DNA from 3 places in the Micromonospora sp. NPDC005413 genome. Region 2 is predicted to be linked to each of the others. Evidence: riboswitches for the same ligand, from Rfam matches in the RefSeq annotation. Region 2 holds a riboswitch; each other region holds the start of a gene.
The links. Region 2 has a riboswitch for S-adenosylmethionine ahead of ABZS37_RS10530 (aminotransferase class V-fold PLP-dependent enzyme). Riboswitches for the same ligand answer to the same signal wherever they lie in the genome.

Region 1 (9,617 bases), on a different contig from region 2:
GCGGTACGGCCGAGCGCCAGGTAGGCGGTCGCCGCGTTGGCCGCGGTCCTGGCCGGGCAGTACGGGCCGAGGGCGAGGCTAGCGCTGACCGACGAGCCGGCCGGGTAGTCGGCCAGCATGGTGAATGCGTGGTCAACGGCACGATCGACGCCGTACCGGTCGCCGAGACGGGCGAGGGCCCGCGCCTGACCGTTGATCGTGAGGCGGATGCGGTGCCCGCTGGTGCCGCCACGGCGCAGGCCGTCCTGGGCGTAGGCCAGCGCGTCATGGTAGTCGCCGGAGTAGAAGGCGATCAGGCTTTGCGTGGCCCGTGCCCAGGCTTGCGCGTCGGACTGCTCGGCAGCCTCGGCGAGGTCGAACGCTTCGGCGGCGTAGGCGTGCGCCGCGCCGAAAGCGCCGAGGTCGAGGGCGAGTGCGCCGAGAAGTCCGGACAGGTGAGCGGCGACGGCGTAGAGCCGGGCGCGTTGTGGTGGGTGCTGCCTGCCTGCCATGAGCTGGTCAACGTAGGAGCGCAGCGGTCGCATACGCGCTATGAGGATTAGCGGGGTGAGGCGCTCGTTGTCGGCGATCGCCTGCCGGACCTCGTTTTCCAGATACGTGAGACGGATGTTGTCATCGACGGAGGACTTCAGCGCCAGCCGGCGGGCATCGATGCTGTCCTCGCGTTCCCATAGAACAGCACCGCCATTCGCTACAAAGGCGTCGTGGCCAGCGTCGATCGGCGTCGCGGGCCCCGACGTGCTCCTGGCCTCCTGGATCGCCGATGAGCGTCGTCGTTGACGGTTCAGCTCGGTGATGCGGTCATACTCGCTGACGAGCACGCCACCGGTCTGCAGCACGGTGTCGCAGCGCGCCCAGAAGGCGCGGTCCGGGTGCTGGTGACCGGTCTCCGTGTTCGCCACGGAGCTGCGGCCGTACTGCACGAGCCGCGCCAGGTCGTGCTGGGTGTGACCGCCAGCCCTGCGAAACTGCGCGAGCCGGCGGCCGAGCTCGCGGTGGGCGGCCTTTGTCTCGTCGCTGTCAGCCATCGCTAACCCCCGGTCTACTGCAGATGCGCAGTCACGATGTGTGCAGACGATAGCTGCCACCTGTGACAATCTTTCGGGCCGGCCGAGCAGCGCCGAGCATCTGGCCAAGCACCAGTGCGGCCGATGGTCGCTGCGAGATCGGGCAGCATCGTCAGGTGCCCATTGTCGAGCGTGGCGGCAGCCCGTGGCAGGACCACAATGTCGAAGTTTTGTCACAGTTTGACGTCGGCATCTGCCGACAATGTCGGCGCACGGCGCTGCGGCATGTCGATCGGCCGGCGTCCTACGGCCCCTGCATGCCCTCCGAAGTTCGCGATGTCACCGCTGGTCTGCCCGGTAAGCGGTCGGGCCGCCGGACTGCTCGCGCCCCGGATGGCGCTCGCTGCGTTGACGGGTAGCGATATTAACGCCACGACGGCGTGCGGGCCGCGTTGCACGCCGTGGCGGCCCGCGCCCAGGCCCGCCTCGGGCGTGAAGCGGCCTGCGCCGCCCACCTCGATGTCGCGGAACGGCAGCTTGCCCGTGTCCGAGCGGGCAGGAACCGCCCCTGGATCCGGTACTTCACTGCGGCCTACCTGGCCGACGAACTCGCCCACTGCTTCCAAGATCTCGGCCAGCCCAGGCAGACGCAACGGCACCTCGGCGCAGCCCTCGCTCGTACACCGAGTAGCTCGCCGTCACCGATTGTGAGGTCACCGAAGGATGACGAGTCCTCAACCACGAGGCTGACGTCGCCCCCGTTCACCCGGTAGAGACCGTTTGCGCCGGCGCACCACGCCCCGTGACTGCTTGGGGCAAATGTGCCACCACCGTAGGCGTGCACACCGCTGGTCACGCCGAACCTCGATGGAGTTACGTCGGCCGCGCCGTCGGTTGCCGACCACCGCACAAGGGCCGGGCCGCTCCCGGAGCTCGGACGGGACTCCAGCCAGTACAGCGCATCCCCGACGATGCGTAGCTCGTCGAAGCTGATTGACGCGCGAACGGCGTTGGCTGCAGAGACAGCATCCGAGTCTGCTGCCAACCCCACGGACTCCTCCTCCAACGAACGCCGCCAGCGACTCGTCGCGATGATCCGGGGCGGTGGAACAGCCTGGCCATTGTCACCTACCCCCGGCCGGTGAGCCGGAGGCGGGTCAGTGCGTCGGCGATCTCCCAAGTGTCCTCGCGGTCTGGGCCGTAGACGTCGCAAAGATCAGTCTTGCTCGCCCGGCCCTCTCGGCCCAGAGTCGCTTGTTCTCCGCCGCCGACGGGCGGCCTCCCGCCTGGGCTCCGGCTCCGCGGCCAGCGAGTCATGTTGGATACTCTTCCCCCTCATTCCGGCCGCTGCTGAGGTGGCCGGGATCGCCGCATCCGACGGCGCATGCAGCTATGGGAGGAGAGGGCGGTCGTGGCATCTCCAGTTCAAGACCACCGTGTGCAGGTCGTGCAGAAGTGGGGCTTCGGGATGGCCCCCGTCAAGCCCGAGGTCCAGCAGAAACGACGGCAGTCGGTAGCGGCCGTGCTGAGCTACCTGCAGAACGACCCGATTGAGTCCAACGCCTCACTGCTGGAGGCCCTGTCGGAAGTCAAAGGGCTCTACTCGCGCTGTCACCGGCAGGACCAGTGGGACTGGTTCACCGTGTGGCAACAGCTGGGCCGCCCCGGACGTAAGCGCTGCCTACAAGCTGGTGATGCGCTCGGTCGCCTACGGAGCGCGATCAGGGATGGCGACGATGCCACCGCTGCGATGCAGCTCACGCTACTGACTGACGCTGTCGTGCAGGTCCATCTGGCCGGACTTGTCGGGGAACAGCCGCGTGAAACGCCAGGAGATGGCTACATCTACGTGCTGTCGACTCGCGAGCAACCTCGGATGCTGAAGATCGGCTACACAGAGCGGACCGTCGAGGAGAGGGTGAGGGAGATCAACCGGGCGACCGGCGTTGTTATCCCGTATGGCGTGCGCGCTTTGTGGGTGGTCGCGGATGCTCCGTCGGTAGAGGCCGAGCTGCACGATCGATTGGCGCACTACCGGGTCCGCAAGGACCGCGAGTTCTTCGACCTCGACTTCCGCGACGCGTCCGCCCTCATCCAGGGCTACATAGATGGTCTCCGACGTGAGGACTAACGTGATCGCCCCTGGCGAGCAGCTGATGGAAGGCCACACGTTCCTCCCTTAGATCAACGGGCCGGCCCGCCAACTCAGCCAGGAGTTCCGGTAGGCGCCACGTCGTCAGGTGTGCGTAGCGGGCGTTGTAGACGCCGACGGCTTCGATGGCGAACTCGTCAGGAAAGTCCAGCAGTACGTAGCCGAGCAGCTGCATGATGGTCGGCGCTTCCAATGCTGACCGCCGCGTCCCATCGCGGCGCTTGCTGCCGAGGCCCGTCTTGAGTTCGAGCAGCAGACCTGCGGCGATCAGGTCGGCGTCGGCGTTCATCAGCGATGATCCGGCGAAGGTCGGCCCGAGGGCCCAAGCGCCATGCCGCGCCGACAGGGACGGCAGGAGGCTCCGCTCGGCGAAGGCGCGCAGAGCCTGGAGCTCGTCGAGGGCCGCGGATGGGGCGAGATCAAGTAGCTTCTCGGCGGTGATGGACCTTGGGGCCAGGGCCATCAACGGGGATCCGGGTGTCGGACCGACCCGGTACAGGTCGGTGAGGAGCGCCAGCGCCCAGCAGGCCCGGGCAACGAGTCGATGGTCGGCTTCGCTGCCTGCGGCCGGCCCGGTGAACCGGGAGGTCCCCATGCTGTCGCCGCTTTGGAGGTAATTCAGCGTGCGTGCCAGTTCGTGGACCGCGTGCCGGAGCGGGGGAGTGCGCGCGCCGAGCAGCGCCAAGCGCAGGTCCGGCCTGGGATGCACCATGAAGCGCACCATCCAGTCGAAGGCCGAGCCGATGGTGCCAGGGTTCGCCTGACTCCCAGGCACGACAAGGGAGCCCACGGATTCCCGATACCGTGCCTGCAGGGCCTGCCAGCGGCCGAACCGCTCCTGAATGAACAATCTCGCTGGCGAGGCTCTGTTGCTCAATGCCACGGTCAGCGCCGGCCAACCACTGATGATGGTCATGCTTCGACCACTGGGCACCGACGTCGCTGCCCGCTACTGTCCATCATGGCCGGATGCTATCGAACGGCGTGGCATCCGAGCTGCCCGTTATCACCGGACCGTCGATGGGCGATGACCAGCCGGCTGCTGTTGGCGAGATCGGTTACCACCAACAGCAGCCGGCTGGACTGGCGATCAACGAGCGGTGGCCAAGAATTCGTTCTGCGCCTGCCGGAGGCTGCTGAGGTCGTTGGGGACGGGCATGACGCCGTAGCGCTCGAAAGCGTCGACGCTTGCTCCGAGCGAGGGCGGCCACCGTCGCTGCCACTCGACCAGCGGCACACTTGGTCCGACTGGGCGTAGTGGCTCGGCGAGCCGGTCGAACTCCACCTGCTGCCACTCGCGCAGCTCGTTACCACGCCGCGCGGAAGCCACCAGCGAGGCGGCGACCACGGTGGTCGTGGCCGTCTGCGGTTGGACCACGTCGCCGTTCATGATCGAGTGCCGGCCCAGCGGCAGTGCGGCGCGGTGGCCGTACCATTCGCCGACGACCTGCGAGACGTGTCGGCAGCTTTCGCAGGCCAGCCACGACCACCGGGTTCGGGTGGTCACGGTCTCTCGGACGCACAACAGGCACAGGGCGAGGTCACTGGGGATGTCCTGGCCCTGCCACTGCCGCTCCCACTCCGGTGTACGTGGCTGGCAGCGGCACCGCTGTTCGCGCGGGGCACCGTCGCGGAGGTGCCCGCAGGTCAGGCAGACCGCGAAAGCGGCCAGGTCCAGCTCTTCGAATGGCACGGTGAACTCGCTCTCCGGTGCCCGAGGCACCCGCTCTTGCCGTACCGCAGCTTGCGGTCGGCCTGGTCTTCCCCCGGGGGCACCGTGCGCGGGTGGCGCGGTTGCCGGGTCAGCAAGCCGGGAGGCTTGACGCTGACCACTCTTGACGCCCAGGAAGCATAGAGATCATCGAGGCCGGGAGCAACCCCGGCCAACACGCGGGGGAGACCTGAGCAGACGGCGGTGGCGGAACTATCCGTCGGCGGCGAGTCGGAGCCGAGCAAGCAGGTCGGCGACTTCCCGGGTCAGCTCATGGTCTGGGCCGTAGACCACGCAGAGGTCGTCGTGCAGCGGTTGCAGCTCGTCCGCGGCCTCGGCGGGCTTGTCTTCGGAGACCAGCAGTATGCCGATGTTGAAACGTAGGTCGAGAGCCGTGGGGGAGACGTCGCCGGAGGCGGCACGTACGTGCGTCAGCACCTGCCGGAACTGGCGCAGGGCTGTAGTGGCCTGGCCGAGTTCCGCCCGGCAATGGGCTGCCTGCCGGAGGCATTCCAAGGCGTCCTCGCTGGTGGGGCCAGCGGTACGGGTGTACGCGGCGGCGAGGGCGTCGAACTCCGGCAGCGCGCGCCGGAAGTCCCCGCCGATGATGAGAATGGCCGCTCGCCGTGATCGCAGAACGAGCACGCGTGGACTTTCAGCACCGAGCGCCTCGCTGGCGGGGCCGATCACGCCCTCGAGCACCTCGGCAGCCTGGGCGAACCGTTCGTCGTCCAGCAGCTCATCGGATTGGGCAACGGCGGCCTTGATCGCGTCTCGAACCTCGGTCCGCAGAATCGCCGCCGGATCGGCGCTCGACGTGCCACTGCGCGGCGCCGGGACGACGGGGTCGGGCGCGGGCCGGCGTCGGGGCGCGTTGGGTCGGCGGTACACCAGCGTTGGGTCGGGCATGGTGCTGCTCGCGCGCTCGGAGGCGGGCGGTGCCGCTCCGGGTAGGGGCAGGAAGGGCAGCAGCCGCTCGTAGACGTCGTAGGCGTCCGTCGGCCGGTCCTCTGGGGCCTTGGCCAGCAGATCGAGGACCAGTTCCTCGATCGCGACGGGCACCTCGGGGCGGAGCGTCCGCAGAGGTGGTGGTGGCTCGGTGACGTGCTGGTGCCACAGTTCGAAGTCGCTGCCGCCGGCGAAGACCCGCTGCCCGGCGAGGAGTTCGTGCAGGACGCAGCCCAGGGCGTATAGGTCGCTCTGTGGCGTGACCTGTGCGTTCTGGATCTGCTCGGGCGGCATGTAGTGGTGAGTGCCGAGGGCGCTGCCGGTTGCGGTGAGGCGGGTGACGTCGGTGCGCAGGATGGCGGCGATGCCGAAGTCGAGGAGCTTGATCGCCCCATCCGCGGTGACCAGCACGTTGTCGGGTTTGAGGTCGCGGTGCACGACGGGGATGGCGTGGGCGTGGGAGAGGACGGTGCAGATCTGCGCGGCGATAGCGGCTGCCCAGGTGACCGGCAGCGGATGCTGTGGGTCGATAAAGGCCCGTAGGGCGGTGCCACGGACGAACTCCATCACCAGGTAGAGCCGGTCGTAGGAGCGGTCTAGGACCGCGTCGTACACCTGGGGCACGCCGTGGTGTTGGATGCGTGCGGTGACGCGGGCCTCGCGGCGGAATCGCTTGGCGAACTCTTCCGCCTGCTGCGGGGTTTGCACGGCCTCGACGCGGATGAGTTTGATGGCGACCTCACGGTCGAGGACACTGTCGTAGCCGCGCCACACGTGCCCCATGCCGCCGGAGCCGATCTCCTCGACCCTCTCGTATCGCCCGGCGATCGGCTCTGTCCGCACGTTGCCTCCACCCCTGCGACTGTCCCAGCCAGATGGTCAGTGTTGCGGTCAAACCGATCATCGTCCAGAAGTTGCCGCCGCGGCGCGTCACGTTGGCGCCGCGGCGGCACGGCCGGTCAGGCCGCGTCGTCGTTGACGACCCCCTCCTGCCGGCGGATCAGCCGCCAGGCGGCGCTGCGGGCGCTGCGGTTGAGCGAGCTGCGGAAGTTCTGCTGCGGGTCGAAGTACTTGCGTCCCAGGTCGGCCGTGGTGTCGAAGTGATCCATCATCTTGTCCTCGAAGACCGGGTCGAAGACGTGGCCGAAGTTTTCCTCGTCGTTGGCGACGGCGGCCAGCCGCACCTTCGGGTCGGCAAGGGCCTCGTTGAAGGGCTTGATGACGTCCTGCTCGGTGAACTCGGTGCCGTACTTCTGGTTGAACCGGTCGATGAGCTCCGACAGCAGCGACTTCTCCGTCTCTTTGGCGCTGCCGGATCCGTCGCCGAAGCCCTTCATGTCAGCCGGCCCCTCGGGGACGAGGCTGACGTCGTGTTCACCGGTTTTCTCCACCCGCAGGTGACTCAGGTCGACCTCGCCGATGTCCACGCCGCCGTCCTCACCGCGGGGCAGCCGATTGAGCAGGTGCCGCCCGTAGAGGTAGAGGCGCTCCAGTTCAGCGTCGATGTAGGTGACGATGCCGGAGAGGAAGCTGTACTTGCGGACGTAGTCGTTCAGGTCGGCCCGGAAGGTCTCGGCTGTCTCCTGGTCGTCCTCGTCGTCGCCGTTGAGCAGGTCGGCGAAGCGGGTCACCGCAGGATCGAGGTGCCGGTACAGCTCGGCGTGGAGCTTCTCCCACTTCGCCGTGTTGCCGGCGGCCTGCCGCTGGGCGGCCAGGTAAGCAGCCGCGAACGCCTGCATCTCCTCGTCGACGAGAACCGGCGCGGACATCACCCTGCTCTGCGCGGTGTAGAGCAGGTTAGGGTCCGAGGGCAGGGTGGCGGCTTCCTCGAAGTACGGGCGGAAGGACTCCTTGATGTCCTCGGCGTCGTTGACGAAGTCCAGCACCGCCAGGTCGGACTGGCTCTTGCGGTCGGCGGTGCGGTTGAGCCGGGACAGGGTCTGCACGGCGGCGATGCCCGTCAGCGTCTTGTTGACGTACATCGTGGTGAGCAATGGCTGGTCGAAGCCGGTCTGGTACTTCTCCGCGACCACCAAGATCCGGTACTCGGGCTGCCCGGCTCCGCCGGCCTGTGCGGACTTGTCGTCGGCGCGCGTGTAGGCGAACGCCTTCGGCAAGGCAGTCTCGGGCAGCCCGCCGTTCTCCTTCGCCTCGGTGATCTCCTCGTTGTCGTAGGTGAGGGTGCCGGAGAACGCCACCAGGACTCCCGGGTCGGGGTAGCCCAGGTCGCCGATGTACTTCTTGATCGACCGGGCCATCTGTACGGCCTGCGGCCTACCCGCGGTGACTACCATCGCCTTCGCCCGTCCGCCAAGCCTTCCGGCGGTGTGGGTCCGGAAGTGCTCGACGATCACCTGCGCGTGCTGAGCGACGGTCGAGTCGTGGGTGAGCGCGTACCTGGCCAGCAGCGGGTTCGCCTTGGCCGGGTCCACCTTCCGCTCCTCGGGGTTGCCGTTGACGAGCTTCCAGTAGGTGTTGTAAGTAACGTAGTTGCGCAGCGGATCGAGAATGAATTTCTCCTCGATGGCCTGCCGCATGGAGTAGGTGTGGAACGGGTGGTACTTCCCGTCCTCGCCGAGCGTGCCGAAACCTTCGAGGGTCTTGTGCTTCGGCGTGGCGGTGAACGCGAAGTAGGAGAGGTTCGCGGCCCGCTGCCGCTTGCGCGCGTTGGCCTTGAGCTGTGCCTCGACGTCAGGTGCGGCCGGCGCGCTGGTCGCGCCCGGGTCGTCGGAGTCGGCGTCCAGGCCCAGGTCACGCAGCACCGCGCGGACCGAGGCGGCAGCATCGCCGGACTGGGACGAATGCGCCTCGTCGATGACGATCGCGAACCGCCGGCCCTGGATCTCGGTCGGATTCTGCTTGAGGTACTCCTCAAGCGCAGGGAACGTGTGCAGCGTGACGGTGACGATCTTCCCCGTCTCGCGCCCGAGGGCCTTCGCGAGCTGCTCGGACTTCGACCCGTGGTTCTCGTCGATTTTCACCACCAGTCCGGCGGTCTGCTCGAAGCTGCCGACCGTCGCGCGGAGTTGGGCGTCGAGGTTCCGACGGTCGGTGATGATGATGACCTTGTCGAAGACAGGCGAGCCAGGCTGCAGGCCGGCTCGCACCGCGTCCGGGTGCAGCTTGGCCACGTCACCGTTCGCGTGCAGGGACGACAGGCGGTGGCTGAGCCAGGCGATGGTGTTCGACTTCCCCGACCCCGCCGAGGCCATGATCAGGTAGTTGTGCCCGGCCCCGTGCCGCGCCGCGTGCGCCGTCAGCTTCTTCACCGCATGCCACTGGTGGTAGCGGGGGAAGATCAAGGACTTTCGGGTACGCCCGTCCGCACCCTTCTCCTTGTGCAGGTGGACGAAGCGCTCCAGCAGGTCGAGCCAGTTGTCCCGCTGCCAGATCTCCTCCCACAGGTAGGAGGTGGCGTACTTCCCGTACTCCGTGGCCGGCGGGTTGCCCTTGCCGCCCGGCCGACCCGGGCCCTCCGAGCCGGTGTCGAAGGGTAGGAAGCGGGTCGGCTTGCCGCGCAGTTGGGTGGTGACGAAGACCCGGTCGGGGTCGACGGCGAAGTTGGCGATCACCCGGCGGGAGAAGATCAGCTCGGTCGGGTCGCGCTCGGTCCGGTACTGCTCCTTGGCGTGCTCGACCCCTGAGCCGGTCAGAGGGTTCTTGAGCTCTGCGGTGGCCACTGGGATGCCGTTGAGGAACAGGGCCAGGTCCAGCCGGTTGCCCCGGTCGGCCTGCTTCGTGGCATACGCCAACTCCCGCACGACGGTGAGCCGGTTACGCCGGTAGTCGGCGAGGATCT
Region 2 (9,617 bases):
CCGACATCGTGGTGACCAACCACAGCCTGCTCGCGGTCGACATGCTCGCCGACCGGCACATCGTGCCGCCGCACAAGCTGCTCATCGTCGACGAGGCACACGAGCTGGCCGACCGGGTCTCCTCCGCGGCCCAGGCGGAGCTGGTGCCGGATCTGATCGACAGGTCCACCCGGCGGGCCCGCCCTCTGCTGCGGCCGGAGACCGCCGAGGCGCTCACCGCCGCCGGCGACGCCCTCGCGGTCGGGCTGGCCGAGGCGCCGGCCGGGCGGCTCACCGCCGGGCTGCCGACGCCACTGCGGGAGGCGTGCACGCTGCTCGACGCGGCGACCCGTTCCGCGCTGGACGCGATCGGCGAGATCAAGTCCGATGACTCCGACCCGGTCCGCAAGCAGCAGGCCAAGGCTGCGCTGGACGAGCTCTCCACCACCGCGCAACGGTTGCTGGAGGAGGCCGACCACGACGTGGCCTGGGTGGAGAAGAACGACAGCGGCAGCCGGCGGGCGCTGGTGGTCGCGCCACTGTCGGTGGCCGGCACCCTCGCCACCCACCTGTACGACGAACGCACCGTCGTCGCCACCTCGGCGACCCTGGCGCTGGGCGGCCGTTTCGACACGGTGGCCCGCGCCCTCGGGCTGGACGCGCCGCCGGTTCCGGCGTCTCCGGCTGCCGCCGCGCTGGCCGCCCGCACCGGCCCGGGTCGCCCGGCCGCCGAGACGCCGGGCCGACGGCTGGCCGCCGACGCCATTCCGGGTGCCACCGTCCCGGCGACAGAAGGTCCGGGTTGGCGGTCGCTGGACGTGGGGTCGCCGTTCGACTACGCCCGGCAGGGCATCCTGTACGTCGCCGCGCATCTGCCCCGCCCCAGCGTCTCCGGGCTGCCCGAGGCTGCCGGAGAGGAGCTGCTCGCGCTGGTCGAAGCACTCGGTGGTCGTACTCTCGGGCTCTTCTCCTCCCGGCGGGCCGCGCAGCAGGCGGCGGAGCTGTTGCGCGCGCGGACCGACCTGCCGGTGTTGCTGCAGGGTGAGGAGTCGCTGCCGTTGCTGGTCCGGCGATTCCGCGAGGAGCGTGCCAGCTGCCTGTTCGGGGTGATGTCGCTCTGGCAGGGGGTGGATGTGCCGGGTGACGCGTGCCAGCTCGTGGTCATCGACCGGCTGCCCTTCCCACGCCCGGACGAGCCGCTGGCCGCCGCCCGCGCCGCCGCTGTGGACGCGGGCGGCGGCTCCGGCTTCGCCGCGGTCAGCGTGCCGATCGCGGCGGTGCGGCTGGCTCAGGGCGTGGGCCGGTTGATCCGGGCGAACGGCGACCGGGGCGTGGTCGCGGTGCTCGACTCCCGGCTGGAGACGGCCCGCGGCTACGGGCCGTTCCTGCGCCGCTCGCTGCCGCCGTTCTGGTACACCACCCGTCCCGAGGTGGCCCGTGGCGCCCTGCAACGCCTAGCCACTTCCTGACGCGGGTCCTTGCCGGCGTCCCGGCTGCACGCCCCCAAAGATCGCGCAACATCCACTCTCCCAAGATCGCGCAACATCAAGGAAAGAGTGGCCTCCAGTCAGCGGGAGGCCACTCTTTCCAGGAAACTGCACGATCTTCACCGCGACGACGGCGCCGCGCGGTGTGTCAGGGCGCCTGTGCGGCGACGACCACGGCATCGGGCGGGGTGTCCGGGACCGTTCGGGCGGCCAGCCGGCGGACGGCGGTGTTCAGCACTGCGATGAGCGGCACCGAGACCAGCGCGCCGGTGATGCCGGCGAGGACGACCCCGGCGGCGATGCCGATGATGACCGCGAGCGGGTGAAGGGCGACCGCCCGCCCCATGATCAGCGGCTGGAGCACGTGCCCCTCGATCTGCTGCACACCGATCACGGCGCCCAGGATGATCAACGCGGTGACCGGGCCGCTGTCGACCAGCGCCACCAACACCGCCACGCCACCGGAGAGCGCCGCACCGACGATCGGGATGAACGCGCCGAGGAAGACCAGCGCGGCCAGCGGGAAGGCGAACGGGATGTCGAAGACGACCAGGAAGATGCCGATGCCGACCGCGTCGATGAAGGCGACCAGCACTGTCGCGCGGACGTAGGCGACAAGCGTCTGCCAGGAGGCGCGGCCCGCGTCGTCGACCTTCCACCGGGCGGCCACCGGCAGCAGCCGGACCAGGAAACGCCAGATCCGGTTGCCGTCACGCAGGAAGAAGAACGTCGCGAAGAGCACCAGCAGCGTGCCGGTCAGCACCTCGGCCAGCGTCGCGGCGGTGCTCAGCGCACCACTGGTGAACTTCGAGGTGTTGTCGTTGATCCAGCCCTGCGCCTCGTCGATGTAACGGTTGAGCTGGGTGTCGGAGAGGTGCAGCGGGCCCGTCTTCAGCCAGTTCTGGATCTGCCGGACGCCCTCCGAGGACTTCTCGCTCAGCTCCGGCACACCGCGAATGAACTCGTTGACGACCAGCGTCAGCGTGCCGATCACCCCGGCCAGGCCACCGACCAGCACCACCGCCGTCGCCAGCGACCGGGGCAGTCGAGCCCGCAACAGCCAGCCCACCGCTGGCGCGAGCAGCGCGGAGAGCAGCAGCGCGATGGCCAGCGGAATGATCACGATCTTGATCGTGCCGACGATCCTGAGCAGGGCCCAGGCCACCACACCGATCACGATCAGGCGCCAGCACCACGCGGCGGCGATCCGCAGCCCGTGCGGAACGTCGGCGTCGTCCCGGCTGGAGGTCGAGCTGTGCAGGTCCACCGGAGGTTCCGCGCCGACGACCGTGGCCGTCGGCGGTGCGGTCGGCCCCGGCACGGCTGGCGAAGCCACCTGGGCCGACTCCGACACGTCGCTCAGCGCGTCATTCGACGAGCTCTCGTCGGCGCGGACCGACTCCCGTCCCGACTGGTAGGCACGGCGGAGCCGCCCGCGTACTCGCTCGAAGCGGCTCAAGCGCACCTCCTGGCAGAAGAAATGGTCCGCCCACGACGACAGGTCGGACAGCATACGTCCGTTCCCGACACCGTAGGGCAGTTCCGCCACACATTGCCCCGCGCACCTCCGGCGTAACCACCGGCAGCCCGTCGTCGGCCGCACGGTAGCGTCTGCGGCGTGACCGCCGACAACGATCTCGACGCCGGCCTGCCGATCCGTCTGCTGCATGACCGCGTGCTGGTCCGTATGGAGGGCAGCGAGGGCGAACGTCGCTCCACCGCGGGCATCGTCATCCCGGCGACCGCCGCGGTCGGCAAGCGCCTCGCGTGGGCCACCACGGTCGGGGTCGGGCCGAACGTACGTGCCATCGTCTCCGGCGACCGGGTGCTCTTCGACCCGGACGACCGCTCCGAGGTCGAGCTACACGGCCGCGGGTACGTGCTGCTGCGGGAGCGGGACGTGCACGCCGTGGCCGCCGAGCGGATCGAGAACGACTCCACCGGCCTCTACCTCTGACGCACCTCCCCCAGGCGCGCCGTTTGCCCGGCCGCACGACGGGAAGCCATCCGGCGACCGTGGCCCTGGGGAGGGACGATGCCAGTATTCGTGAAGAAGCTGTTGACCTGGGGCAGTGTCGCGTTCCTGATCTACTTCATGGCCTTCCGGCCGGACGGCGCGGCGCAGATGTTCAAGGCGATCGGTGCCGCGCTGATCGCGATGTTCCAGGGCTTCGGTGATTTCCTCACCACCCTGATGACCTGAGCCGCAACCCTGATGACCTGAGCCGCAAGCCGCCAGCAGTAAGCCGCCAGCCGTCAGGGGTGACCGGGCGGCCAGGGCGCCCCCGGCCGCAGGCCGGGCCAGCCGGGCGGGGCGTAGCCCATCGGAGGCGGAGCAGGGGCCAGCACCACCGGGATCGGCACCACCGGCTCGTCCGGCGCGGCGACCGGACGCTGGGTCCCGTCCGGGAAGCGCAGGTGGTAGCGGCTGCCGTCCCAGACCCCGACCGGGGCCTGCGGGTCCCGACCCACGAAGAACGACCGGTACGCGCTGATCGCGTCCAGCAACTCACGCTCCTCGCGGGCGGTCCGCTCCTGATCGGCGGGTTTGCGGTCCAGGCCGCGCAGTGTCCCGTCGCGCAGCAGGGCCAGCCGGGTGGCGGCGAACTGGTAGCCGCGCATCGCCCGCGCCCCGGCGTCCCCAGCCACCCGCCGGGCCCAACTGCGGGCCGCGTGTCGTCTGCCGAGGCTGCTCAGGGCGGCCACCTCGGGCGGGCTCAGCCAGCCGGCGCGTACGTAGTCCGGCAGTGTCCGCTCCGTGAGCCGCCCCTCCCAGGCGCGCAGCCACACCGCGAGCCCCACCATGCCGAAGAAGACCGGCACCATCAGGCCCAGGAAGCCGTACAGCATGATCACTGCCTCGCCGGTGGCCTGGGTCAGCGTGGGCAGCAGGTTCCACGTGCCGTGCAGCATCATCGCCAGCAGCAGGCCGCCGATCGGGGCGAGCACCCGGACCCGCCGGTCTGCCGTCCGGGCCGCGATGCCCAGCCCCACACCGGTCATCGAGGTGAAAAGCGGGTGGGCGAACCCGAACAGCAGGATCCGTACGATGAAGATCGCGATGACCTGCTGCGCGCCGGTCGCCGGGCCGTACCGGTCGGCGCCGGCCGCAAAGCCGTACCCGCCCAGGTAGAGGATGTTCTCCACCATGGCGAAGCCGACGGCGGAGAGCCCGCAGTAGACCAGGCCGTCGGTGATCCCGGACCACTCCCGGCGGCGGAACACCAGCAGCAGGATCGGGCCCAGGGCCTTGGTCAGCTCCTCGATGAACGGCGCGACCAGCACCCCGGTGAGCGCGGACGGCAGGCCCCAGTCGGCGAAGCGGTTGGCGGCGAACTCGTTCACCGTGAGCGAGGCGGCCGTGGAGACGAACGCCCCCCAGGCGAAGCAGAAGATCAAATACTTGAGCGGCTCCGGTTCGTACCGGTCCAGCCAGAGGAAGCAGGCGACCAGCACCGGCACCGGCAGGATGGCGGCGACCACCCCGATCAGCAGGGCTTGCAGGCCGAGCGACTGGCCCAGCGTGAAGACCATGAACACCGCGCAGGCGGCGATGAACAGCACCACCCCGGCCAGCACCAGGAACCGCCGCCAGCCCAGTCGGCGCAGCGGCATCCGGGGCGCCTCGCCGACGGGCGGGGCTGCGGGTGCGGGCGACGACGGCAGCGGTGAACCGGGCGGGGTGTCGGCCATGCGGTCAGCGTAGCCATCCATTGCCGGCTGGTCCGCTCGCATCCACAGCCGCTATGCTGCTGGCTGGTCACGAGCGCCAGCATCAAGCCCCGGCTTGCTGGCCGGCAACCCTCGTCGAGTTCGCGGTGGGGTGCCCCGGGTGATGACCGGGCCCAGCCCGATCGGTGCGCTGGGCAAGCGCGGACCCCGTCCCGACTGTGCACCCGGGGTCCCTGACCCCGGAGGTTCCGGCGTGTCCGTCACCCTCGTTCCCTCGCTGCCCACCCGCTTCGACACCGCGCCCGCAGCGGCTTCGTCGCGGCCGCTCGACGTCCTCGGCGTACCGGGCGAGATCAACCTGGACTACGCGGCGAGCGCGCCGTGCGCGCGGGCCGCCGCCGACGCGGTGGCTGAGCTGCTGCCCTGGTACGCCAGCGTGCACCGTGGCGCGGGAGCGTTGTCCCGGCGCTGCACCCTGGAATACGAGCAGGCCCGGCAGACGGTCGGCGACTTCTTCGGCGCCCGCGCCGACGATCACGTGATCTTCACCCGCAACACCACTGACGCGCTCAACCTGCTGGCCCGGGCGCTGCCCGCCGGCACGACCGTGGTCACTTTCGCCGGCGAGCATCACGCGAACCTGCTGCCCTGGCCGCGCGGCTCCGTCCGGCTCCCGGTGCCCACCGGCCCGGACGGGGCGGTACGCGACCTCGCCGCCGCCCTCACCGAGCTGCGCCGGGGCAGCAGCCCGGCGCTGCCGGTGCTGGTCGCGGTGACCGGTGCGAGCAACGTGACCGGCGAGCGGTGGCCGGTCGCCGAGTTGGCCCGGGTGGCCCACCGGCATGGGGCCCGGATCGTGCTCGACGCCGCGCAACTCGCCCCGCACGCCCCGGTCGACCTGCTCACGCTCGACGTCGACTACCTGGCCGTGTCCGGCCACAAGCTGTACGCGCCGTTCGGTGCGGGGGTGCTGATCGGCCGCGCGGACTGGCTGGACGCCGCCCCGCCGTACCTGGCCGGTGGCGGCGCCACCAGCAACGTCGGGCCAGCCACGCACGACGTGACCTGGGCGACCGGCACGGCACGGCACGAGGGCGGCACCCCGAACCTGCTCGGCGCGGTGGCACTGGCCGCGGTGTGCGCGGCGCTCGACGAGGCGGACCGGGCCGCGCTGGCCGCCCACGAGCAGGCGCTGCTGGCCCGACTGCGGACCGGCATCGCCGCCCTGCCGCACGTGGTGGAGTTGCGCACCTTCGGCCCGGACGCGCCGCGCGTCGGCATCGTCTCGTTCGTGGTCGCCGGGTGGGATTCCGCCGACGTCGCCACACGGCTGGCCGCCGAGCACCGGATCGGCGTACGCGACGGGCTGTTCTGCGCCCACCCGCTGGCCCGGCGCCTGCTCACCGAGGCGGCGGGGCGAACCGGCCGACGGGACCTGCCGCCCACCGCGTTGCGCGCCAGCATCGGCCTGGGCAGCACCGTCGCTCAGGTGGACCGGCTGCTCGCCGCGCTCGCCACCTTGGGCTGAGTTGGGATGAGGCGCCCCGGTCAGCCGACCGGTGGGGCGGTGGGCGGCTTCGGCGGCTCGCCCGGCTCGGCCGGTTCACCGACCGGCCGCTCCTGCTCCCCGAAGGCGGTACGGATCCACCGGTTCGCCTCCTCCTGCTCGATCCCGGAGGCCACCAGCAGGTCGCTCGCAGTGGTCCGGATCTGGGCGACCACCACGCTGCCCGAGAAGCCGACCCCGGCGCCATACGCCCGGCCGGCTTCGCTGACCGCCCGCAGGGACCGCTCCCTGGACTTTTCCGGTTCCTCACCGACGGCGAACTCGTGCTTGAGGAGCCGGACCGACTCGGCGAGGTGGCCGATCGCGTCCGGCATCGGATCGGGCACCGGCTCCTCGTCCTCGATCAGCGTCACGGCCCGGCGGATCAGCGTGCCGGTGTTGCGCATCGCCCGGTCGATCGGGTCGGCCGCCTCCGCGTAGTGGGTGAGCTCGTCGCGCCGATGCCAGCGGGCCGGGGAGAGAGTGGAGGTCTCCTTGGCCCCCTCGATCGCCTCGGCCAACGTGGCCAACTCCTCCTTGTTGTTGCGCAACCGTTCGAGCGCCTGCTGGGTGCCGGCGCGGTCCCGTTTGCGCAGCCCGTCGGCGGTGGCGTCGAGTTGGGTGGCGAGCAGGTCCAGCGCCGGACGGGCGGCCCGGTTGATCACCCGGAGCGGGTTCAGCGGCAGCAGCACCGCCGTGACCAGCAGCGCGATTCCACCGCCGAGGAACGCGTCGACGAAGCGGGGGATCTCCAGATCCTTGGTGGAGGGGCTCAGCGTCACGATCAGCACCGCTGTGGCCGCCGCCTGGATGACGATGGCCACGCTGGCCCCGGCGAAGATGGTGAGCAGGATCGCCACCGTCACCACCAGGCCGAGCTGCCATGCCCCGGTGCCCAGCAGGTAGATCAGGAGGTCGCCGATGGCCACCCCGATCGCCACCCCGACGATCAGCTCCACGGTCCGGCGGAACCGCTGACCGACCGACGCGGCCAGGGTGCCGACCGCCGAGATCGGCGCGAAGACCGGCTGCGGGTTGCCGAGCACCCGGTGCGAGATGAAGTACGCCAGCCCGGCCGCCAGCCCGGCCTGTACGGCCAGCCCGCCGGCCATCCGCACCCGGTGCAGCCGGTCGTGCAGGGTGGTCCGGCCGCGATGCCGCAGCTCCTCGGTGGCCTCGGCGATCCGTGCCCCGTCGACGTCCACCAGCCCTTGGCGCAGCGCGGTACGTCGCACCACTGGAGGTCGCTTGTCCCGGGCCACGGCCATGGGCGCGACTACCCGTGGTGGGCCTGATGATTCCTCCCGCGCCGCGCACCCCGGCGCGATGCGGCAGACTCGGGCGGTGGCTGATCTGCTGGATCGATGGCGGGCGGCGGTCCGGGGTGCCGGCGCGAGGCCGGACGCGGGGTCGACCCGGGCCGGGGAGCAGCTGCTCGCCCGATGGCGGGAGCCGCACCGGCACTACCACACGGTGGCCCACCTGAGCGCAGTGCTCGACGTGGTGGACCAGCACGCCGGGCTGACCGATCGGGTCGACGTGGTCCGGCTGGCGGCCTGGTGCCACGACGCGGTCTACGACCCACGGGCCGTCGGCGACGCCAACGAACGGGACAGCGCCGCGCTGGCCGAAAGCGTGCTCGCCGGGCTCGGAGTGCCGGCACCCGCGGTGGCCGAGGTGCGCCGGCTGGTGCTGCTCACGGCCGGGCACGCGGTGGCACCGGGCGACCGGGACGGCGCCCTGCTCTGCGATGCGGACCTCGCCGTGCTGGCCGCGCCGCCGGCCACGTACGACCGTTACGCGGCGGCCATCCGGCGGGAGTACGCCCATGTGCCCGAGCCGGCCTTCCGGGCTGGTCGGGCCGCGGTGTTGACCAGCCTGCTGGCGCTGCCCGCGCTGTTCCGGCTGCCGCCGCTGGCCAGTCGGTGGGAGGAGCCCGCCCGGGACAACGTGCGCCGCGAGCTGGCCACGCTCACGGGGCCTGGCGCGGGCTGACCAGGTGCTTCGGGCGGCGCAGGCCGGCGGCGCGGAGCAACCGGACCAGCTCCCGGCTCGGCACCACCTGGGCACCCAGCCACACCGCCGCCGCGAACCGGTCGGCCGGGATGTCGTAGTGGTCCCGGTCGAAGCCGCGCCGGGGCGCGCCGAGTGCCTCAGCGAAGGCGTGCAGCTCGGCGTACGAGACGTCGCTGATCAGGTGCGACCAGAGCCGACCGCGCCACGGCCAGGCAGGCCGGTCCAGATAGAGCATGGCGCCCAAGCTATCCCGCGCAGTGGATCATGTTGATGATCGGCGGTCGGCGACCTAGCCTCGGCTGCATGGCCCCCACCACTCTCCTCGACGACCTGCGCGTCGCGCTCGGTGACAACGCCGTGCTCACCGACCCGGACCTCCTGCGGATGCACCAGCGGGACGAGGCCGACCTCTGCGCCGCCGGAACGCCGCTGGTGGTGACCCGCCCGCGCACCACCGAGCAGGTGGTCGCGGTGGTCCGGGCGGCGGCGCGGCACGGCGTACCGGTGGTGCCGCAGGGCGCGCGGACCGGGTTGGCCGGCGCGGCGAACGCGGTGGACGGCGCGGTGGTCCTCAGCACCGTCGCGATGGACGAGATCCGGGAGATCGACCCGGTGAGCCGGATCGCGGTGGTCCAACCAGGGGTGGTCAACGCGGCACTGGCCGGGGCGGTCGCCAAGCAGGGGCTCTGGTACCCGCCGGACCCCGGCTCCTGGGAGTCGTCCACGATCGGCGGCAACGTGGCCACCAACGCGGGCGGCATGTGCTGCGTGAAGTACGGCGTGACCACCGAGTACGTGCTCGGCCTGGAGGTGGTGCTCGCCTCCGGGGAGGTGCTGCGCACCGGCCGGCGTACGGCCAAGGGGGTGGCCGGTTACGACCTGACCCGGCTCTTCGTCGGCTCGGAGGGCACCCTCGG
Region 3 (9,617 bases), on a different contig from region 2:
CTCGCCGGCCTGCTGGTGGGGGGCGCCGTGGTGCTGATCCGCAAGCGGCTCGACGATCCGCTGCGCGAGGGCGCGCTGAGTGTGCTGACGCCGTTCGGCGCCTTCCTGCTCGCCGACTCGGTGCACGCCAGCGGTGTGCTGGCGGTGGTGGTCGCCGGCCTGGTGCTGGCCTACGCCGGCCCACGGGTGATCCGCGCCCGGTCCCGGGTTCTGGCGTACGCGTTCTGGGACCTGTCCACGTTTCTGATCAACGGCGGGCTGTTCGTTCTGCTCGGTACGCAGATACCCCGGGCGGTGCGGGGCGTCACCAGCACCTCGCCGCAGCGGGCTCTGGTGATCGTGCTGGTGGTCACCCTGGTCGTCATCGCCACTCGGCTGCTCTTCATCTACCTGACCGCGGAATCGGCGAGGCTGCGGCGCCGCCGGATGGTGGACGACGGCGGAGGTCCCTCGATCTGGCGGGTGGGAACGGTCGCCGGCTGGTCTGGCTTCCGGGGGGCCGTGTCGCTCGCCGCCGCCCTGGCCGTCCCGACGGTGACGGTCGCCGGTCGACCGGTGGTCGAACGCGATCTGATCATCTTCGTCACCGCGCTGGTGATCGTTCTGATCATGCTCATCCAGGGCACCACCCTGCCGCTGGTCGTGCGCTGGGCAGGGCTGGTCGGCGACCCGGAACGCAGCGACGAGACCCGGCAGGCCCGGCGGCGGGCCACCGAGGCGGGCCTGGCCGTTCTGCCCCAGGTCGCCGCCGAGATCGGTGCCCAGGAGGAGTCGGTGCGTCGGCTGCGAGCCGAATACCAGAGGCACCTGGAGGACGTCAACGAGAGCAGCGGGTGTACCGGCGAGGAACGCCGCCTGGAACGCCAACTGCGCCTCAGGGTCCTCGCCCACAAACGGCGCGAGGTCACCCGCCTGCGGGACAACCGGGAGATCGACGACCTCGTGCTGCAAGAGCTCCAGGAAGCTCTGGACAACGAGGAGATCCGGCTGCTGGGACGCGGGCCCAACGAATGATCGCCAGCGGCCTTCCTGCCGGCGCGGCTCAGAGCACCTGGGCGAGGAACCGGCGAAGCCGAGGGTGCTCGGCCCGTTCGAAGATCGCCTCGGGCGGCCCAGCCTCCAGCACCACGCCACGGTCCATGAAGGCAACGGTGTCGGCGACCTGCCGGGCGAAGCCCATCTCGTGGGTGACCACCACCATGGTCATGCCTGCCGCGGACAGGTCGGCCATCACCCCGAGGACGCCCTTGACCAGCTCCGGGTCGAGCGCCGAGGTCGCCTCGTCGAAGAGCATCACCTCGGGCCGCAGCGCCAGCGCCCGGGCGATCGCCACCCGCTGCTGCTGACCGCCGGAGAGCTGCGCGGGCCGGGAGTCGGCCTTTCCGGCCAGCCCCACCAGCTCCAGTTGGGCACGGGCGACGGACTCCGCCTCGTCCTCGCCGAGCTTGCGGAGTCGGCGCAGCGCGAGGGTGACGTTGCGCAGCACGCTCATGTGGGGGAAGAGGTTGAACTGCTGGAAGACCATTCCCACCCGCTGCCGCAGCGCGTCCGGGTCGTCGCCCAGCACGCTGCGCCCGTCCAGCAGCACGTCGCCGCGGTCCGGCTCGATCAGCCGGTTGATGGTGCGCAGGAGGGTGGACTTGCCCGACCCGGACGGGCCGATCACGCAGGCCGTCGCACCGCGCGGCACGGTGAGGTCGACGCCGCGCAGCACCCGGTTCGGCCCGAAGGCGAGGTGCACGTCGCGGACGTCGAGGCTGACCGAGGTGGTCGTGCCGGTGGTCGTCATCGGTTCCCTTCCGTCGCGGCGGGCAGCGCCGGCGCGGTGTCGTCGTCGTCCTCGTCGGCCGGTGCGGCGGTGGGCCGACCGTGGCGCAGCCGCCGGTCGATCCAGTTGACGACGTGCGTCAGCGGCACGGTCAGCGCCAGGTAGAAGAGCCCGGCCAGCAGCAGCGCGGACTCGTTGCCGGTGGTGGCCGCGTAGTCCTGCCCGATCCGGAACAGCTCCCGCTGGCTGGCCACCAGGCCGAGGAAGTAGACCAGGCTGGAGTCCTTGATCAGCGCGATGAGCTGGTTCACCCAGGCCGGCAGCACCCGCCGGATGCCCTGCGGAATGATCACCAGCCGCATCGCGTCGGCCCAGGAGAAGCCGAGAGCGCGAGCTCCCTCCAACTGGGCGGCCTCCACCGACTGGATGCCGGAGCGGAAGATCTCCCCGATGTACGCCGCCGCGATGAGCGACAGCGCCAGGATCCCCAGCGGGTAGGGGTCCGGTCCCCAGACCCGCATGCCCAGTGGGGCCAGCCCGACGCCGATCAGCAGGATCGTCGCCGCGGCCGGTAGCCCCCGGAACACGTCGGTGTAGACCCGCGCCGGCCAGCGCAGCCACCGGCTGCGGGAGATGCCGGCGACGGCGAGCAGCAGGCCCAGCACCGAGCCGAGCAGGGCGGCGGAGACCGCCAGGATCAGCGTGTTGGGCAACCCGACGGTCAGCATCTCGGGCAGCGCCTCGCGCATCGCGTCCCAGTCGAAGAAGGTCTCCCACATGGTGCTCAACGGATCCATCGGTCGCCTCTCCTACCGCCCTGCTCGCTCGTCACCGGGTACGTCTCAGGACGCGGTCGACGCGGACGCCGACGGCACAGTCGACGCGGACGCCGACGGCACGGCCACCGTGCCGCTGCCCGGCTTGAAGTCCTCCGGGACCGGCCGGCCCGGGTAGTACTGCGCCTGCAACCGGCTCCAGGTGCCGTCCGCGATGACCTCGTCGAGACCCTTGTTCAGCGCCTCCCGCAGCTTGTCGCTGCCCTTGGCGACGGCGTACGCGGTCGGTGCCGGGCTGAGCTGCTTGGCCGCCACGGTGATCTTGCCCTTGCTGTCGGCGGCCGACTTCTCGCCGATCTCCGCCGGAGCGATCCACGCGTCGGCCGTGCCGGCCTTGAGCTGGTTGATCGCGCCGTTGTAGTCCGGCACCCGCACCGGGTCGAGCTGCTTGCCCGTGGCGTAGTCGTCCTGGACGGTGCCCTGGACCACCACGACCCGCTTGCCGGCGAGCTGGTCGAAGCCGGTGATCGGCGAGCCGGCCGGGACGTCCAGGCCGAAGTAGCCGAAGTCGTAGCCGTTGCCGAAGTCGACGGTCTTCTTCCGCGCCTCCGTGATGGTGATCGAGGAGCTGCCAACGTCGAACTTGCGGTTGTTGACCTGGGAGAGCAGCGCGGAGAAGTCGGTGCCGACGAACTCGACCTTCAGGCCGAGCTTCCCGGCCACCGCGGTCAGCAGGTCGTTGTCGAAGCCGGTGAACGTGCCGTCCTTGAGGTACACGTTCGGCGGTGCGTCGGTCAGCGTGCCGGCGCGCAGCACGCCCGGCTGGGCCAGGCCGTACGGGTTGGCGGTGGTGTCGGACGAGCTGTCCCCGCCGCAGGCGGTGAGCGCGGTGGCGGCCAGGATCGTGGCCGCGCCCAGGGCAGCGGCGCGGGTCAGGGCAGGAAGGAATCGCACGGGTGTCTCCGAAAGGGTTGCGTCTCGGCGCGCACGGGCGTGCGCCGCCGACGGTGCGCCCGATGGGCGTACCGCTGGGGAGGTTTCGGGAAGAGGGGTGCGCTAGTGCGCGGTGCCGCGACGACAGGCGGCGCTGCACATTCGCATCATGTCCACGTGCCGTCGCCGGGTCAGTGCGGGCGAAGGCCAACCGGCGGGGAGTTCCGCGACGTCGGTCGGTGGGGCGGTGCTGAGGATGCGCATGGCTCTCCCGGGTCTGTGCTGACCTGGGTGCCAGGCCACGCTTGCACCGACGTCGTGCCGGTGCCTGGTCTTCACCCGGGGCACCCCACCGCGGAGGAGGGTTGCCGGCCAGCGAGCCGGGGCTTTGCGCTGGCACTCATGACCTGCGCCGAGACTAGCAGCAGAGGTCCGTCGATCGTCCAGTCGATATGACCACGCTCACCGTCCGCGCCCGACGCGCGGCCCGCAGGTCAACCGGCGTGCACGTGCGGGCGGCGCGTCTGGTCGGGCTCCTGGCGGCGCAGGATCTCCCGGGTGACCGAGGCGATCTCGCCCTGCCCGAACGCCAGGTAGCGCAGGACGTTGCGGGTCGGGCCGCCCTCGGTCCACTCGAAGTAGATGTGTGGGCGCCGCCGGCTGCGGTTGCGGATCTCCAGCAGCATGGCGGCCAGCGCGTTCGGCACCGAGGAGCTGGCAAGCCTGAGCACCGGGAAGCGGTCGTGCGCCACGCTGCCGCGCACCAGCAGGCCGGTCTCGAAGTCCGACGGGTCGGTGACCTGCACCTCGACGAAGATGACGTCGCTGTCGTCGGGGAAGTCGTTGTCCGCCACCGTCTGGGCGAGCTTGTCGCGGTACTCGGTGAGGTCGCGCCGCTCCGGCTCGTGCGCGATGAGGCGGATCCGACGCTCGCTCCGCTCGGCGATGAACGCCGTCGCGACCGGGTCGAAGTCGACCCGGTCGACCCGCAGCTCGAAGGCCCGCATCACCCGCGACAGCACCGACACCACGATCATCCCACCGATGAAGCAGGCGGCGATCTTCACACCGTCGGGACGTTGCACCACGTTCGCCGCTGTGGTGTAGACGAACACCACAGCGATGGTCCCGAACGCGACCGTGCGCCCCCGCTGCCCGCGCCGCCGTGCCGCGAGGGTCACCGCTGTCGCCGCCGAGGTGATCAACACCAGAACCCCGGTGGCGTACGCGCCGCCCTGCGCGTCGACGCTGGCCCGGAAGACGACCGTGATCAGGAACGCCACCGTGGTGAACACCAGCACCAGCGGCCGGATGGCCCGCGCCCAGGTCGGCGCCATGCCGTAGCGGGGCAGGTAACGCGGTACGAGATTGAGCAGACCGGCCATCGCCGACGCCCCGGCGAACCAGAGGATCCCGATGGTCGACAGGTCGTACACGGTGCCGAACACCTGGCCGAGGTGCTGGTGCGCCAGGAAGGACAGGGCCCGACCGTTCGCCGGGCCGCCCGGCTGGAACGCCTCGGGCGGGATCAGCACGGTGGTGGTCACGCTGCTGGTGATCAGGAAGACGCTCATGGTGGCGGCGGCGGTGGTGAGCAGCCGACGCGCGCCCCGGATCCGGCCCAGCGGCCGATCCTCCGAGTCCTGACGGTCCCCCCGGATGTGTGGCATCACCGCCACCCCGGTCTCGAAACCGGACAGGCCCAGCGCCAACTTCGGAAACAGCAGCAGGGACAGCGCGACCACCATCAGGGGATCGCCGTGCCCGGTGGTCAGCGTGGTGGTCCAGTCCCCGACCGCGCTCGGATGGGTCACCACCCGCCACAGCGCGTCGGCGATCACCACCGCGTTCAGCGTCAGATAGACCGCGACCAGGACGACGGCGATCCCGATGGCCTCGCCGAATCCCTTGAGGAACACCGCGCCGAGCAGCGCCACGAGCAGCAGCGTGAGCAGGACCTCGTGGCCCTTGAGGCCGCTGGGCCAGAACGGGTTCTCGTCGAGGTGAGCGGTCGCGTCGGCCGCGGACAGCGTGATGGTGATGATGAAGTCGGTGGCCGCGAAGCCGAGCAGCACCAGCACGAGCAGCTTGCCCGGCCAGTAGCTCAGCAGGCGTACCAGCATCGCGATCGAGCCCTCACCGTGCGGGCTCTCCACCGCCACGCGGCGGTAGACCGGCAGCGCGCCCAGCAGCGTCACCAACACCAGCACCAGGGTGGCCACCGGCGACAGCGCCCCGGCGGCCAGCGCCGCGATGCCCGGCTGGTAGCCGAGCGTCGAGAAGTAGTCGACGCCGGTCAGGCACATCACCTTCCACCACGGGTGGTGCCGCTGCTCCCGCGGGCGGACGTGCAGGCCCTGCGGCACGGGTTGCTCCGACCGGTCGTCGAGCAGCCAGCTCCGCAGCCGGTCGGTCCGCCGGCCGGCGCGCCTGTCGACCTCCATCGGCGCTACCCCCGTCGTCCGCCCATGGTCACCGCGAGTATCCGTCGGCGGGCCGGCACCCGTCCGCCGGTGCGCGGAACCCGCCCGCTGTGGGCGTCCGGGCGAGTGGCGCGTCGGGGTTTCGGGCCGGAGGCAGGGGGGAAGCAGCGCCTCCCGGCGCCCACCCCGACCTGCCCCCGTGTGGGCCGGGAGGCCGCCGGACGGGCGGCCCCGGGAAGGGGGGGTGGGTCATGGTCGGCGGCCGTCGGTTTCGCCCGGGTGGTGGTTTCGGCCGCCAACTCGACGAGTCCGAGACAAGGGTTGGCGTGCCGCCACCGACGGAGTCGCCCGCTGCGCCCGCCGGCGGCCTGGTGGACAGCGCGGTCTACATCCGAGGGCACCGTTTCGCCTCACCGTCCGGCCTCGCCGAGACGTACCGCTGCCTGCAGGACCAGGACGGCGCGATGGCCTGGATCGGGTTGTACCGGCCCGACATCGACCAGGTCACCTCGCTGGCCCGGGAGTTCCGGCTGCACGACCTGGCGGTCGAGGACGCGATCAACGCCCACCAGAGGCCCAAGCTGGAACGGTACGGGCACACGCTGTTCGTGGTGCTGCGCGCCGCCCGCTACGACGACCTGCGGGAGGAGGTCGAGTTCTCCGAGCTGCACCTGTTCATCGGGCCGGGCTTCGTGGTCACCGTCCGGCACGGTGAGGCCCCCGACCTGGCCGCGGTGCGACGGCGGATGGAGACCGAGGCGCAGATGCTCGCCCGGGGTCCGGAGGCGGTCCTGTACGCGATCCTCGACGAGGTTGTCGACGGGTACGCGCCGGTGGTGGCCGGGCTGGAGAACGACATCGACGAGATTGAGACCCAGGTGTTCGGCGGTGACCCGAACGCCAGCCGGCGCATCTACGGCCTCAGCCGCGAGGTCATCCAGTTCCAGCGGGCCGCCCGCCCGCTGCTCATCGTGCTCGGCGCGCTGGCCGACGGCGCCGGCAGCGCCAGCACGGACGAGGAACTGCGCCGCTACCTGCGTGACGTGACCGACCACCTGACCCAGGTGGTGGAGCGGGTGGACGGCTTCCGGCACCTGTTGCAGAACATCCTCACCGTCAACGCCACCCTGGTCTCGCAGCAGCAGAACGAGGAGATGCGCAGCCTCACCGCGGCCAGCTACGCGCAGAACGAGGAGCTGAAGAAGGTCTCGTCCTGGGCGGCGATCCTGTTCGCTCCCACGCTCATCGGCACGGTCTACGGGATGAACTTCGTCCACATGCCGGAGTTGAACTGGCGCTTCGGCTACCTGTTCGCGCTGCTGTTGATGCTGCTGGTCTGCGGCACCCTCTACGTGATCTTCAAGCGGCGCGGCTGGCTGTGACCCGCGCGGCCGAGGATCACTCGATGCCGCGCAGGATGTGCCGTTCGTCGTCGAGGTCGTCGTCGCCGGCACCGATCCGGCCGAGCAGGACGGCGGCCGCCCAGATCGTCAGTGGCGTGGCCGCCCCGGTCAGGCCGCCGCCGGTCCGGTCGTCCCGGGTCTGGCTCCGCTCCGCGCGCGGTGGCCTGCGCTGAGCCTGCATAGGCACTGCCCCTTCTCGTCGAAGCCGCCCTCGGCGGCACGAGGTGCGCCCGCGCCACCGCCTGGGTCACCCGCGCTCGGGCAGGTCACCACCGGTACGGCATCCAGGTCGAACCATCCCACGCCAGGCCGCATCACCACCGCTTGTTTTCGGTTTCCCGACTGTCGCATGCCAAACCGGACATTTTCCTCTAGGGTCCGGTCGATGTGGTCGGGTCAGGGCAGCGGGTGGGCGATGGCGCGCGCGTGGTCGGTGAGCGCCGCGCCGACCACGGTCGCGGCCAGCGGCAACACCTCGAGGCAGCGCCGCACCGCGGCGGCCATCAGCGCGTTCGGCACCCGCATGGAGAGCGTGCAGTGCGGCACCCAGCGGCCCGGCTGGTAGTGCTCGGCCAGGGGGATGCCGGCGGCGGCGAGCCGGTCGTACACCATCTGGTGGTGGGTCAGCAGTTCCGGGGTGGGTGCCGGGCCGAGCCAGAGCACCCGCCCGACGAACTGCCCGGCGTGCTGGAAGTCGAGTCGCAGCGGGGCGGCCACGACGGTCCCGCGCAGCGCCTCGGCGACCTGCTCGGGGTTGAAACGGGGCGCCACCGCGAGCGAGACGTGTGGCCGGTGGCGCTGCTCCCACAGCGACCGCATGCTCTGCACGCCCTCGGCCTCCAGCGCGTCCCAGAGCACCCGGATCCGCCGGGTAGCGTCCGGGTCCAGATACAGCTCCAACGCCGCGACCACGTGATCACCGTAGTGGCCGAGGTTTGATCGCCCGTGTCGGCGGTACCTGATCGGAAACCAACCAGGGAGGCGTGCCCGTGGACGTGAGTGACCTGTTGACCGAGACATACGGCCGACTGCCCGATCTCGTCCGGGCGGCGGTCGACGGACTCACCCCGGAGCAACTGCACCGGGCGCCCGGCCCGGGCGCCAACCCGGTCGGCTGGCTGGTCTGGCACCTGACCCGAGTCCAGGACCATCACGTCGCCGACCTGCTCGACGCCGACCAGGTCTGGGTGAGCGGCGACTGGGCGGGTCGGTTCGGGCTCACCGCCGACCCGGACGACACCGGCTACGGCCACTCGCCGGCGCAGGTCGCGGCGGTCCGGCCAGAGAGCGCGCAGGCGCTGATCGACTACTACGAGGCCGTCGCGTCGCGTACCGGATCGTTCCTGACCGGCCTGCGACCGGCGGACCTGGACCGCGTGGTCGACGAGGCGTGGGACCCGCCGGTGACCCTCGGCGTCCGCCTCGTCAGCATCGCCGAGGACGACCAGCAGCACGTGGGCCAGGCCGCCTACGTGCGCGGTCTGATCGAGGTCGACTGACCGGCGGCGTCCGCCGGGCTCACGGCACGATCACGGCCCGGCCCTCCAACGTGCCGTCGCGCATCTGCCGGTACGCGTCGAGGGCGTTGTCGAGCGCGAAGGTGGTGGTCTTCGGCTTGACCAGACCCCGGGCACCCAGCTCCAGCACCTCGACCAGCTCGGGACGGCTGCCCCAGTAGGTGGTCGCGATGCTCACCTCGTACGGCACGGAGAAGAACGAGACCCCCACGGTGCCTCCGCCGATGCCCACGATCGTCAGGTCGCCCACGGTGCGGGCCACCGCCACGCCGAGCGCCAGGGTGGCGTCCACGCCCACGAAGTCGAGCACCACGTCGGCACCCCGGCCCCCGGTGGCCTCCCGGATCTCCTCGGCGGCGGTGGCGCCCGAGGTGACGGTCTGGTCGGCGCCGCACTCCTGCGCCAGCCGCAGCGCCTCGGCGCGGGTGTCCACGGCGATGATGCGGGCGGCCGTGGTGGCCTTGAGGATCTGGATGCCCACATGTCCCAGCCCGCCGACCCCGATCACCACGGCCGTGCTGCCCGGCGGAAGCTTCGGCCAGGACCGCCGGATCGCGTGGTACGGGGTCAGGCCGGCGTCGGTCAGCGGCGCCGCGTCCACCGGATCCAACCCGTCCGGCAACGGCACGATGTGCCGCGCGTCGGGGACCAGCTCGTACTCGGCCATGCCGCCGTCCAGACCGAGCCCACCGCCCCCACTCGGCACCGGGGCGCCAGCCGGGTTCTCGCAGTACGGGTCGACGCCGACGCGGCAGCGGGCGCAGGTGCCGCAGCCCCACGGTCCGAAGACGGCGACG

Region 1: another riboswitch for S-adenosylmethionine. It lies ahead of ABZS37_RS23140 (hypothetical protein); the one in region 2 lies ahead of ABZS37_RS10530 (aminotransferase class V-fold PLP-dependent enzyme).
Region 3: another riboswitch for S-adenosylmethionine. It lies ahead of ABZS37_RS06915 (ABC transporter substrate-binding protein); the one in region 2 lies ahead of ABZS37_RS10530 (aminotransferase class V-fold PLP-dependent enzyme).

What each region holds. Positions count from the first base shown of each region.
Region 1 is NZ_JBEXEV010000025.1:38,931-48,547, reverse strand. It holds gene ABZS37_RS23160 (helix-turn-helix transcriptional regulator) at 1-1,028, opposite strand, end outside; partial or broken gene ABZS37_RS23155 (XRE family transcriptional regulator) at 1,392-1,681, shown strand; gene ABZS37_RS23150 (GIY-YIG nuclease family protein) at 2,446-3,138, shown strand; gene ABZS37_RS23145 (hypothetical protein) at 3,098-4,075, opposite strand; gene ABZS37_RS23140 (hypothetical protein) at 4,250-4,852, opposite strand; SAM riboswitch class IV at 4,880-5,000, opposite strand; gene ABZS37_RS23135 (serine/threonine-protein kinase) at 5,084-6,661, opposite strand; gene ABZS37_RS23130 (DEAD/DEAH box helicase family protein) at 6,778-9,617, opposite strand, start outside.
Region 2 is NZ_JBEXEV010000006.1:72,496-82,112, forward strand. It holds gene ABZS37_RS10505 (ATP-dependent DNA helicase) at 1-1,448, shown strand, start outside; gene ABZS37_RS10510 (AI-2E family transporter) at 1,615-2,979, opposite strand; gene ABZS37_RS10515 (co-chaperone GroES) at 3,085-3,423, shown strand; gene ABZS37_RS10520 (hypothetical protein) at 3,502-3,669, shown strand; gene ABZS37_RS10525 (PrsW family intramembrane metalloprotease) at 3,723-5,201, opposite strand; SAM riboswitch class IV at 5,225-5,345, shown strand; gene ABZS37_RS10530 (aminotransferase class V-fold PLP-dependent enzyme) at 5,416-6,666, shown strand; gene ABZS37_RS10535 (FUSC family protein) at 6,687-7,889, opposite strand; gene ABZS37_RS10540 (metal-dependent phosphohydrolase) at 8,029-8,679, shown strand; gene ABZS37_RS10545 (DUF4031 domain-containing protein) at 8,657-8,935, opposite strand; gene ABZS37_RS10550 (FAD-linked oxidase C-terminal domain-containing protein) at 9,004-9,617, shown strand, end outside.
Region 3 is NZ_JBEXEV010000003.1:236,331-245,947, reverse strand. It holds gene ABZS37_RS06930 (Na+/H+ antiporter) at 1-1,014, shown strand, start outside; gene ABZS37_RS06925 (amino acid ABC transporter ATP-binding protein) at 1,043-1,789, opposite strand; gene ABZS37_RS06920 (amino acid ABC transporter permease) at 1,786-2,565, opposite strand; gene ABZS37_RS06915 (ABC transporter substrate-binding protein) at 2,611-3,498, opposite strand; SAM riboswitch class IV at 3,774-3,885, opposite strand; gene ABZS37_RS06910 (amino acid transporter) at 3,972-5,921, opposite strand; gene corA (magnesium/cobalt transporter CorA) at 6,227-7,282, shown strand; gene ABZS37_RS06900 (hypothetical protein) at 7,299-7,490, opposite strand; gene ABZS37_RS06895 (2'-5' RNA ligase family protein) at 7,700-8,215, opposite strand; gene ABZS37_RS06890 (DinB family protein) at 8,293-8,802, shown strand; gene ABZS37_RS06885 (NAD(P)-dependent alcohol dehydrogenase) at 8,822-9,617, opposite strand, start outside.